2 regions of the Pseudomonas sp. NPDC087029 genome follow, and region 2 is predicted to be linked to the other one. Evidence: predicted binding sites of a transcription regulator. Region 2 holds the regulator's gene; the other holds the start of a gene.
What was found. The regulator FliA, encoded in region 2, starts transcription of late flagellar genes. The targets are predictions, from matches to a motif close to CTAAAGTTTNNNNNNNNNNNGCCGNTAA.
Positions count from the first base shown of each region.

Region 1: a site for FliA is predicted at 2,331-2,358, ahead of motA (flagellar motor stator protein MotA). Genes of this name have one in related genera too.

Region 1 covers NZ_JBIVAB010000002.1:136,730-142,035, reverse strand. Annotated here, with positions in the region: gene ACIPG5_RS04100 (rhodanese-like domain-containing protein) at 1-710, opposite strand, end outside; gene ACIPG5_RS04095 (HDOD domain-containing protein) at 757-2,292, opposite strand; gene motA (flagellar motor stator protein MotA) at 2,423-3,274, shown strand; gene motB (flagellar motor protein MotB) at 3,278-4,300, shown strand; gene ACIPG5_RS04080 (molecular chaperone Tir) at 4,336-4,815, opposite strand; gene rsgA (small ribosomal subunit biogenesis GTPase RsgA) at 4,929-5,306, opposite strand, start outside.
Region 2 covers NZ_JBIVAB010000011.1:67,056-72,361, forward strand. Annotated here, with positions in the region: gene flhA (flagellar biosynthesis protein FlhA) at 1-593, shown strand, start outside; gene flhF (flagellar biosynthesis protein FlhF) at 605-1,912, shown strand; gene fleN (flagellar synthesis regulator FleN) at 2,005-2,838, shown strand; gene fliA (RNA polymerase sigma factor FliA) at 2,835-3,575, shown strand; gene ACIPG5_RS17910 (chemotaxis response regulator CheY) at 3,684-4,058, shown strand; gene ACIPG5_RS17915 (protein phosphatase CheZ) at 4,077-4,865, shown strand; gene ACIPG5_RS17920 (chemotaxis protein CheA) at 4,878-5,306, shown strand, end outside.

The DNA of each region.
Region 1 (5,306 bases), on a different contig from region 2:
GTGAAACCGGAGCGGCGGTGTGACTGGCAATGGGTGATCACTTCCTTGTCGGGCGTGATGCCCAATTGCTGCAGGACTTCGGCGATGTCCTGGCGAATGCGCAGGTGGTCGTTGAGGTCCATGCCGGCGGTCCATTCGAAATTGATGGCGCCGGGGATATGCCCGCCCTTGGCTGCCAAGACCTTCTCGCCACTGAATTCCTGCGGTGCGCGGGCATCCCAGATGACCAGGTCGTCGGCGCCCAGGCGGCTTTGCAGGTATTCGCGGGTGGCGGTGGGCTCGCCATGCACGTGCAGGCGCACAGGCGTGTTGGCCGCAGGCGGCACTTCGGTGACCAGCTTGTCGGCCGGCCAGGCCTGGATGCCGCCGTTGAGGTAGTGATAGGCCCGATGGCCGATCACGTCGAGCAGCCAGATGAAGCGCCCGGCCCAGCCGCCGCCTTCGTCGTCGTAGACCACGTAGACGGCATCGTCGCGATGGCCGAGTTCGCTGAACAGTTTCTCCAGGTCGGCAACGGCCGGCAGCAGGCCGGGCGCAGGCGGCAGGCCCAGCTGGGTGCGCTTGCCCTCGACGAAGCGAGCGCCGGGGATGTGGCCGCTGACATAGCGGTTGGCGCTGCTCAGGTCGACCAGGATCAGTTGCGCTGAGCCCAGGCGCGGCAGCAGATCCTCGGGCTCGATCACCAGGGGCAATCCGGAAAAGTCTGTCATCCACGGTCTCCAGTGTGGAAAGAGGGGGGCGATTGTAGCGCAAGGGTCAGGCATTGCGATTGGCAAACACCGCCAGGGCGCGTTCGATGCATTGCGCGGTTTTGCCAAAGGCCTGCACGCTGACGTCGGCCAGCGGTTTGCCGCCCTGGTCGGCCACTGCCAGCATCAGCACCTGGTCGTTGACCGCCAGCGAGCGCAGCAGCACGTGTTCGCTGCGAAACAGCGCGCGCAGGGCCGGCGGCAACAGGGCAGAGAACTGGCCGTGGTTTTCTGGCGTCAGGCGCAGTTGCCCGGCCTTGCTGACCAGCTTCTGCAGCAGTTTGTTCTGGGTAAGGGGCAGGGCGATTGCCGCCGCCTCCTTCGGCAGGCCGGCCGCTTGCTGGACGCGCAGCAGGTCGTTGGCTTTGTCCAGGTTGAGCAGCAGGATGCGCTGCATACCGCATGCCTGCAGGGCTTCGCGCGCCTGGGTGGCCAGGTGCACGCCATTGCTGAACGGGCTGGGCTGGGCCAGCAGGCCCTGGCACAGGGTGCGCCAGAGGCCGAGCTGCTCGGCGTTGGGCGGTGGTGGCGCCAGCATGTCGGGGTGCGGGCGGCGTTGCTGCCAGGGCCAGAGCAATGCCTCGGCCGGGTGGAACAGCGCGTGCCGGGCATGGCGCCGGGCACTGGCGGCAGCCTGTTGGTGAACCTGCTGCTGCACGTCTTCCAGCGAGGTTTGCAGGTACAGCGCGGTCAGCAGCTGCCAGCGCAGCAGGTGCGGATTGTCCCAGCCTACCTGGGCGGCCAGCGCCAGGTTGTTGGCCAGCAGCACGGTGTTGGCGGGCTGGTTGAACCAGCGGCGCAGGCCCGGTGTTTCGTCCAGGCGGTGCTGTTGGCTAAGCAGGTCTTCGTCGCGGGCGATACTCAGCACCTGGGCCAGTTGCTCGCGTTCTTCGAGCAGCAGGCGGTAGCCCTGGGTGACCCACTGCGGCAGGCGCCATTGTTCGGCCACGGCTCGGCACAGGGCCATGATGCGCACGCCGAACAGCTCTTCTTCGACCTCGGCGGCCTCTTCGCCCTTGTGGATAACCCGAAGCTCCCAGGTGTCCAGCAGCTTGGGGCAGGTCAGCGCCATGGGCCACAGCGGCGAGAGGAACAGCAGGCTGCCCCAGTGGATTTCCTGCCACAACCGCGCCAGGCGGCTGGCGAACAGGCCGCTGGCCTGCTGCGCGGCATGCTGGCTGATCATCAGGAACTGGCCCAGCACCGGCGGAACCTCGGCCTCCGGCACTGCCGGCAGGCGGGTGAGCAGCTCGCGGGTGCGCGCCAGGCCCAGGCGGTTGAGGGCGATTTCCAGGCTCTCGGCCGGTTCGGCCTGGCTGGCGTTGGCCGAGTGATTGGCCTCGCGCATCACCGACAGCACCAGGGCCGGGCTGTCCTGCATCAGTTCGGCGATGTCGCGCAAGGAGCGGCGGCTATCGTTGATGGCGCTCATGACCCGGTCGTAACTCTGCTTCGGCACCGGTACACGCACACCGTCGAGCAGTTTTACCCAGGCCTCTAGGGTACGCGGATTCTGAGTGGACACCTTGGATTCCATTGGCATTTTGACATCAGTCCAAACTGGCTTTTCTCATTATGTGGCTATAGTCTGGCGCAGTTCTGCCGATAAGTAGAAGAAGAGTTTTAAAGCTCCCGTCCCTCACCCTGACCACGACAGCAAGTGCTTTGAACCTATGGCTAAAATTATCGGCATCATCGTCGTATTCGCGAGCGTGCTCGGCGGATATGTGCTCTCCCACGGCAAGATCGCGGCGCTGATCCAGCCGTTCGAAGTGCTGATCATCGGCGGTGCGGCCTTTGGCGCTTTCATGCAGGCCAACCCGGGTTACATGACCATGCATGTAATCAAGAAGTCGATGAAGATGTTCGGCTCGCGCTTCACCCACACCTTCTACCTGGAAGTGCTGGGCCTTATCTACGAGATTCTCAACAAGAGCCGTCGCGAGGGCATGATGGCCATCGAGGGCGACATCGAGGACGCCGCGGCCAGCCCGATCTTCGCCAAGTACCCTGCGGTGCTGGGCGATGAGCGCATGACCGCGTTCATCTGCGACTACCTGCGCATCATGTCCACCGGCAACATGGCGCCCCATGAGCTCGAAGGCCTGTTCGACATGGAGCTGCTGAGCATGAAGGAAGAGCTCGAGCACCCGTCGCACGCGGTCTCCGGCATTGCCGACGGCATGCCGGGCTTCGGTATCGTCGCGGCGGTACTGGGTATCGTGGTGACCATGGCGTCGCTGGGTGAGGGCGATCAGAAGTCCATTGGCCTGCACGTGGGTGCGGCGCTGGTGGGTACCTTCTTCGGTATTCTGGCGGCCTACGGCTTCTTCGGCCCGCTGGCCAAGTGCCTGGAGCACGATGCCAAGGAGGAGCTCAACCTCTATGAGTCGATCAAGGCGTCGCTGGTGGCCTCGGCCTCCGGCATGCCGCCTTCGCTGGCCGTGGAGTTCGGGCGCAAGGTGCTGTACCCCAAGCATCGCCCAAGCTTCGCCGAGCTGGAACAAGCGGTTCGCGGTCGCTGATCCATGGAAAACAATCAGCCGATAATCATCAAGCGCGTCAAGCGCTATGGTGGCGGGCACCACGGGGGTGCCTGGAAGATCGCCTTCGCCGACTTCGCCACGGCGATGATGGCGTTCTTCCTGGTGCTGTGGCTGCTGTCCACCGCCACGCCGGAACAGAAGATCGCCATTGCCGGCTACTTCAAGGACCCGATCGGCTTCTCCGAGAGTGGTACGCCCTACGTCATCGACCTGGGCGGATCGCCCCAGCTGGCGCCGGAAAAGACCATCAACCCGGAAGAAAAGTCCGAGCCTACGCCTGACACCAGCATCCAGCTGGACAAGGACCAGGTCGAGACCATGGCCGAGCAGGTGGAGCGCGAGCGCCTGGAGCTGTTGCTGCAGGAGTTGCAGAACAAGGTCGAAGAGAACCCGCAGCTGCAGAAGTTCAAGGACCAGATCCTGTTCGAGATCACCCAGGACGGCCTGCGCATCCAGATCATGGATGCCGAGAACCGGCCGATGTTCGACATTGGCAGCGCGCGCCTGCAGCCGTACTTCGAGGACATCCTGCTGGCCATGGCCGACACCATCAAGGCGGTGCCGAACAAGATCAGCATCAGTGGCCATACCGATGCCAAGCCTTATTCGGGCAGCGGTGAGTTCGGCAACTGGGAACTGTCGGCCAACCGTGCCAATGCCGCGCGCCGTGCGTTGGTGGCCGGTGGCTACCCGGATGACCAGGTGGCGCGCGTGGTGGGCTACGCCTCGTCGTCGCTGTTCGATCGCAAGGACCCGTTCAACCCGGTCAACCGCCGTATCGACATCATCGTCCTGACCAAGAAAGCCCAGCGCAACATCGAGGGCGAGCAGGGCACGCCAGAGGCGACGCCGCCGGCCCAGGCGCCGGCACCTGCGGGTGCTGCACCGGGCGCTTCGGCGGCGCCGGGTGCCGATGACGCGCCGATGCAGCCGCGTGAGCTGCGCCAGAAGCTGAACATCTTCGAGGATGGCACCTTGAAGATGGACGAGGCGAAGGACCAGTAAGGCCTGAGGGGCCGCTTTGCAGCCCCTGCCGGCGTTCAAAACCCCCGCCGGATCTTGGCCTTGAGGTCGGCATGGAAGTAGTCCGCATTGTCCCGGTCCGCCCAGCTGCCGCCAGGCGCTGGCAAGGTCAGGGCGCGGGCGAAGGTGCGCTCGTCGTGGTAGGCCCGTACGAACAGGTCGATGTGCGTGCGCTCGCGCATCACCGGCCACTTGCAAAGGTGCGCCGGCAACGTATCGCCGGTGGGTTGAAAGAAGCTCACCCGGCGCCCGGCCATTACCGCGGCCCCGAGCAGCCAGGCGGTCCACCACTCTTCGCTGAACGCTTCTGGCAGCAGGCCTATCCAGTGGGTCGCATCACTCATGTGCTGGCAGAAACTGCCATACAGGTCTTCGCTGGTCTGCCCGTCGAAGTCGAACAGGACCAGTTGTGCGGGGATGCCTTCGAGCAGCAGGCGCTCGTTGAGAATGAAGGCGTCAAGCCGCTCTTCGTGGCGGTAGCTGATGAACACCGGCATCGCGGTTGCCCTCCCTGATAGAAGCCATGACCATCAGGGAAAGCAGCGGTGGGAGCAATAGATGACGCTAAATCCGGAATCGTCCTACTTTCTGCGGTAAGAAATCCTACAGATCAGTAGGCGTCTTCCGGCAGGCTGGCAATGATCGAGCGGTAGCTGTTCATCCGTTGCGGCTTGATGCGGCCGTCTTCCAGCGCCTTGAGCAGCGCACAACCGGGCTCGCGGTCATGTTTGCAGTCGCGGAAACGGCAGGTGCCGAACAGGTCGCGGAATTCGATGAAGCCATCTTCCACATCGCTGCGGCTGACGTGGCCGAGGCCGAATTCGCGAATGCCCGGGGAATCGATCAGGTCGCCGCCATTGGGGAAGTGATACAGGCGCGCGGTAGTGGTGGTGTGCGTGCCCTGGCCGGACCATTCGGAAAGATCGCCCACGCGGGTGCCGGCATCCGGCAGCAGGCTGTTGACCAGCGATGACTTGCCCACGCCCGA
Region 2 (5,306 bases):
TCGGCCACGAAGAGGTGCAGCAGCTGCTGCAGGTATTGTCCAAGGCTTCGCCTAAACTTGCCGAGGAACTGGTACCGGGTGTCATTTCCTTGTCGGGGCTGCTCAAGGTCCTGCAAGCGTTGCTTGCCGAGCAAGTGCCAGTACGTGATATTCGCAGCATTGCCGAGGCCATCGCGAACAATGCCGGCAAGAGTCAAGATACCGCCGCGCTGGTCGCGGCAGTGCGCGTCGGATTGTGTCGTGCCATCGTGCAAAGCATTGTCGGCGTTGAGTCCGAGCTGCCTGTGATCACCCTTGAGCCAAGGTTGGAACAGATTTTGCTCAATAGTCTGCAAAGGGCCGGGCAAGGTCAGGAAGACGGTGTTCTTCTGGAGCCGAGCATGGCCGAAAAGCTGCAGCGTTCGTTGATCGAAGCAGCCCAGCGTCAGGAGATGCAGGGCCAGCCGGCCATCCTTCTGGTCGCCGGCCCGATCCGCGCCATGCTGTCGCGCTTCGGTCGCCTGGCTGTACCGAATTTGCATGTTCTGGCGTATCAGGAAATACCGGATAACAAGCAAGTCACCATCGTTGCCACCGTGGGCCCCAACGGCTGAGGTAGTGGGTTATGCAAGTTAAGCGTTTTTTCGCCGCCGATATGCGTCAGGCCATGAAGCTGGTCCGTGATGAGCTGGGCTCCGATGCCGCCATCATCGGCAACCGCCGCATCGCCGGCGGTGTCGAGCTGACGGCCGCGCTGGACTACAAGCTGTCTGCGCTGGCCCCGCGCGTGCCCAACACCGAGCTGGAAGAAGAGCTGCGCAAGACCCATTCGCGCATCGCCACGGCCCAGGCCGAGCTGGACAACCGCGAAGATGCCAGCGAAGGCAACCGCCAATTGTTCGCCGGCCAGTCGCTGACCGCCTCGGAGCCGCTGATCGAGCCGCACGTGGAGGCGCCGGCAGCCGCTGCCGCAGCTGCCCCGGCGCCGGTCGACCAGCGCGTGTTCGACGCCATGCGCTCGGAGCTCTCGGGCCTGCGCGAGCTGCTCGAAGTGCAGCTCGGTTCGCTGGCCTGGAACCAGCTGCAAGGCGCCAAGCCTGCGCAAGCCAACCTGTGGCGCCGCCTGCAGCGTATCGGCCTGTCTGGCCCGATCGCCCGCGAACTGCTCGACCTCACGGCTGAAATCGATGAGCCGCGCCAGGCCTGGCGCATGCTTTTGGCGCACCTGGCGCGGATGATCGAGGTGCCCGAGGTCGAGCCGATCGAGGAGGGCGGGGTGATCGCCATGGTCGGCCCGGCCGGCATGGGCAAGACCACCACGTTGGCCAAGCTGGCGGCGCGCTATGTGCTCAAGTACGGCCCGCAGAACCTGGCCCTGGTGAGCATGGACAGCTTTCGCATCGGCGCCCAGGAGCAACTCAAGACCCTGGGCCGCATCCTCAACGTGCCGGTGACCTACGTCGACCCGGGCCAGTCGCTGGCCCAGGCGCTGGAGCCGCTGCTGCGCAAACGTGTGGTGCTGATCGATACCGCCGGCCTGCAGGCCAGCGACCCGGCGCTGCGCATGCAACTGGAAACCCTGGCCGGGCGCGGCATTGCCGCGAAGAATTACCTGGTGCTGGCCACCACCAGCCAGAAGCAGGTGCTCACCGCTGCCTACCACAGCTACAAGCGCTGCGGCCTGGCCGGTTGTATCCTGACCAAACTCGACGAAACGGCGAGCCTCGGCGATGTGCTGAGCCTGGCCATCAGTCATGAACTGCCAGTGGCCTACCTCACCGATGGCCCGCGTATTCCTGATGACCTGCACCTGCCGCGCCCGCACCAGTTGGTGACCCGCGCGGTCAATGTGCAGTTGCAAGACGAGCCCAGCGAAGAGGCCATGGCCGACATGTTCGCTGATCTCTATCACAACCCGCGGCGCGCGGGCTGATGATGAAGCGTATGCAAAATACCTACACCAGGGGGGCGCTGTAATGCCTCTAGTGTGGCTTGGGTCCAAGCGAGACAAGGTAAACAACGAACATGGGTAGCATGCATCCCGTACAGGTGATCGCCGTCACCGGTGGTAAAGGTGGCGTCGGCAAAACGAACGTTTCAGTGAACCTGTCCCTGGCGCTGGCCGAACTCGGCCGCCGGGTCATGCTGCTGGACGCCGATCTGGGCCTGGCCAATGTCGACGTGTTGCTGGGCTTGACCCCCAAGCGCACCCTGGCCGACGTGATCGAAGGGCGCTGCGAACTGCGCGATGTGCTGTTGCAGGGGCCGGGCGGTGTGCGCATCGTGCCGGCGGCCTCGGGCACCCAGAGCATGGTGCACCTGGCGCCGGCCCAGCATGCCGGCCTGATCCAGGCCTTCAGCGAGATCGGCGACAACCTCGACGTGCTGGTGATCGACACCGCTGCAGGTATTGGTGACTCGGTAGTCAGCTTCGTCCGCGCGGCCCAGGAAGTGCTGCTGGTGGTCTGCGACGAGCCGACCTCCATCACCGACGCCTACGCCCTGATCAAGCTGCTCAACCGCGATTACGGGATGAACCGTTTCCGCGTGCTGGCCAACATGGCGCAGAGCCCGCAGGAAGGGCGCAACCTGTTCGCCAAGCTGACCAAGGTCACCGACCGCTTCCTTGACGTTGCCCTGCAGTACGTGGGCGCCGTGCCTTACGACGAGTGCGTGCGCAAGGCGGTGCAGAAGCAGCGCGCAGTGTACGAAGCCTTCCCGCGCTCCAAGTGCGCGCTGGCCTTCAAGGCCATTGCCCAGAAGGTCGACAGCTGGCCGCTGCCGGCGAACCCGCGCGGGCACCTGGAGTTCTTCGTCGAGCGCCTGGTGCAACCCACCAGCGCAGGGCCGGTGCTATGAACGCGAGCGGATTCAAGATGTACAGCAAGGCGTCCAAGGACGCCCAGTACGAATTGATCGAACGCTACGCCCCGTTGGTCAAGCGCATTGCCTACCACCTGCTGGCGCGCCTGCCGGCCAACGTGCAGGTCGAAGACCTGATCCAGGCCGGCATGATCGGCCTGCTGGAAGTTGCCAACAAGTACGACGCCAGCAAGGGTGCGAGCTTCGAAACCTACGCCGGCATCCGCATCCGTGGCGCGATGCTCGACGAGGTGCGCAAGGGCGATTGGGCACCGCGTTCGGTGCACCGCAACACCCGCATGGTCAGCGACGCGATGCGCGCCGTTGAAGCCAGAACCGGCCGTGACGCTAAAGATCATGAAGTTGCTGCCGAACTCCAATTGAGTCTCGATGATTACTACGGGATCTTGAACGATACCCTGGGCAGCCGCCTGTTCAGTTTCGACGACCTGTTGCAGGACGGCGAGCACGAAGGCTTGCACGAGGACGGCGTCAGTGGCCAGGTCGAGCCATCGCGCGACCTGGAGGACGAGCGCTTCCAGGCCGCCCTGACCGATGCCATCGCCAACCTGCCGGAACGCGAGCGGCTGGTGCTGGCGCTGTACTACGACGAAGAGCTGAACCTCAAGGAGATCGGTGAGGTGCTGGGGGTCAGCGAGTCGCGTGTCAGCCAGCTGCACAGCCAGTGCGCCGCGCGCCTGCGCAGCCGTCTGGGAGAGTGGCGGGCACGTTGAGACCGGTATCGTTGCAGTCGTTTTCCATGTTGTACCGAATTGAATGAGTTGCGTGCTCGGTAGGCCGAGCGCGTTTGAGACTGCTTGGAGGTCTACTTGAACAAAGACATGAAAATCCTCATCGTTGACGACTTTTCGACGATGCGGCGAATCATCAAGAATCTGCTGCGTGACCTTGGCTTCACCAACACCGACGAGGCCGACGACGGCACCACGGCGCTGCCGATGCTCGAAAGCGGCCATTACGACTTCCTGGTGACCGACTGGAACATGCCGGGCATGTCCGGCATCGACCTGCTGCGCAAGGTGCGCGCCCATGACCGCCTCAAGGGCATGCCGGTGCTGATGGTGACCGCCGAAGCCAAGCGCGACCAGATCATCGAAGCGGCCCAGGCCGGCGTCAATGGTTACGTGGTCAAGCCGTTCACCGCCCAGGTGCTCAAAGAAAAGATCGAGAAGATCTTCGAACGCGTCAACGGCTGAGTCACGTCAGGGGGCGCCATGGAATCATCACAAACGTCTTTGGGGGAGTTCGAAACGACCCTGAAGAAGCATGCCCAGGAGCTGGTCGAAAGCCTGGAGCGCGGCCGTTTCGGCGAGGCGGTGCAGCTGATCCATCAGCTCAACCAGACTCGCGACCGCGGCCTGTACCAGGAAGTCGGCAAGCTCACCCGCGAGCTGCACAGCGCGATCGTCAGCTTCCAGATCGACCCGCACATGCCGCAGGCCGAGGAAGTCTCGCAGATCACCGACGCCACCGAGCGCCTGTCCTACGTGGTCAAGCTCACCGAAGGCGCCGCCAACCGCACCATGGACCTGGTGGAGGAGAGCACGCCTGTGCTCAACGACCTGGCGGCCGAGGCCCAGGGCCTGAGCCTGGACTGGCAGCGTTTCATGCGCCGCGAAGTGGCCGCGCCGGAATTCCGTGAGCTGGTCAAGCGCGTCGACAGTTTCCTGACGCACAGCGCCGAGGGCAACCGCAAGGTGTCCGGCCACCTCAACGACATTCTCCTGGCCCAGGACTACCAAGACCTGACTGGCCAGGTGATCAAGCGCGTCACCGCGCTGGTGACCGAAGTCGAAAGCAATCTGCTCAAGCTCGTGCTGATGGCCAGTCAGGTCGACCGCTTTGCCGGCATCGAACATGACCACCAGCAGCTGCGCGCTGAAAAAGATCAAGAAAAACATCCGACTCGGGGTGAAGGTCCGCAGATTCATGCCGATAAGCGTGAAGACGTCGTGTCCGGTCAGGACGATGTCGATGATCTGCTGTCCAGCCTGGGTTTTTAAGGAGCACGTTTAATGAGCTTCGGCGCCGATGAAGAAATCCTTCAGGATTTCCTGGTAGAAGCCGGCGAAATTCTTGAGCAACTGTCCGAGCAACTGGTCGAGCTGGAAAGCCGGCCCGACGATGCCGACCTGCTCAATGCCATTTTTCGCGGTTTCCACACTGTAAAAGGGGGCGCCGGCTTCCTCCAGCTCAACGAGCTGGTGGAGTGCTGCCATATCGCCGAGAACGTCTTCGACATCCTGCGCAAAGGTGAGCGCCGGGTCGATGCCGAACTGATGGATGTGGTGCTCGAGGCACTGGACACGGTCAACAGCATGTTCGGCCAGGTGCGCGAGCGCAGCGAAGTGACGGCGGCCACCCCCGAGCTGCTGGCAGCCCTGGCGCGCCTGGCCGAGCCTGCCGCTGCCGGCCAGCCTGCGCCAGCCCCGGCGCCGGTGGCC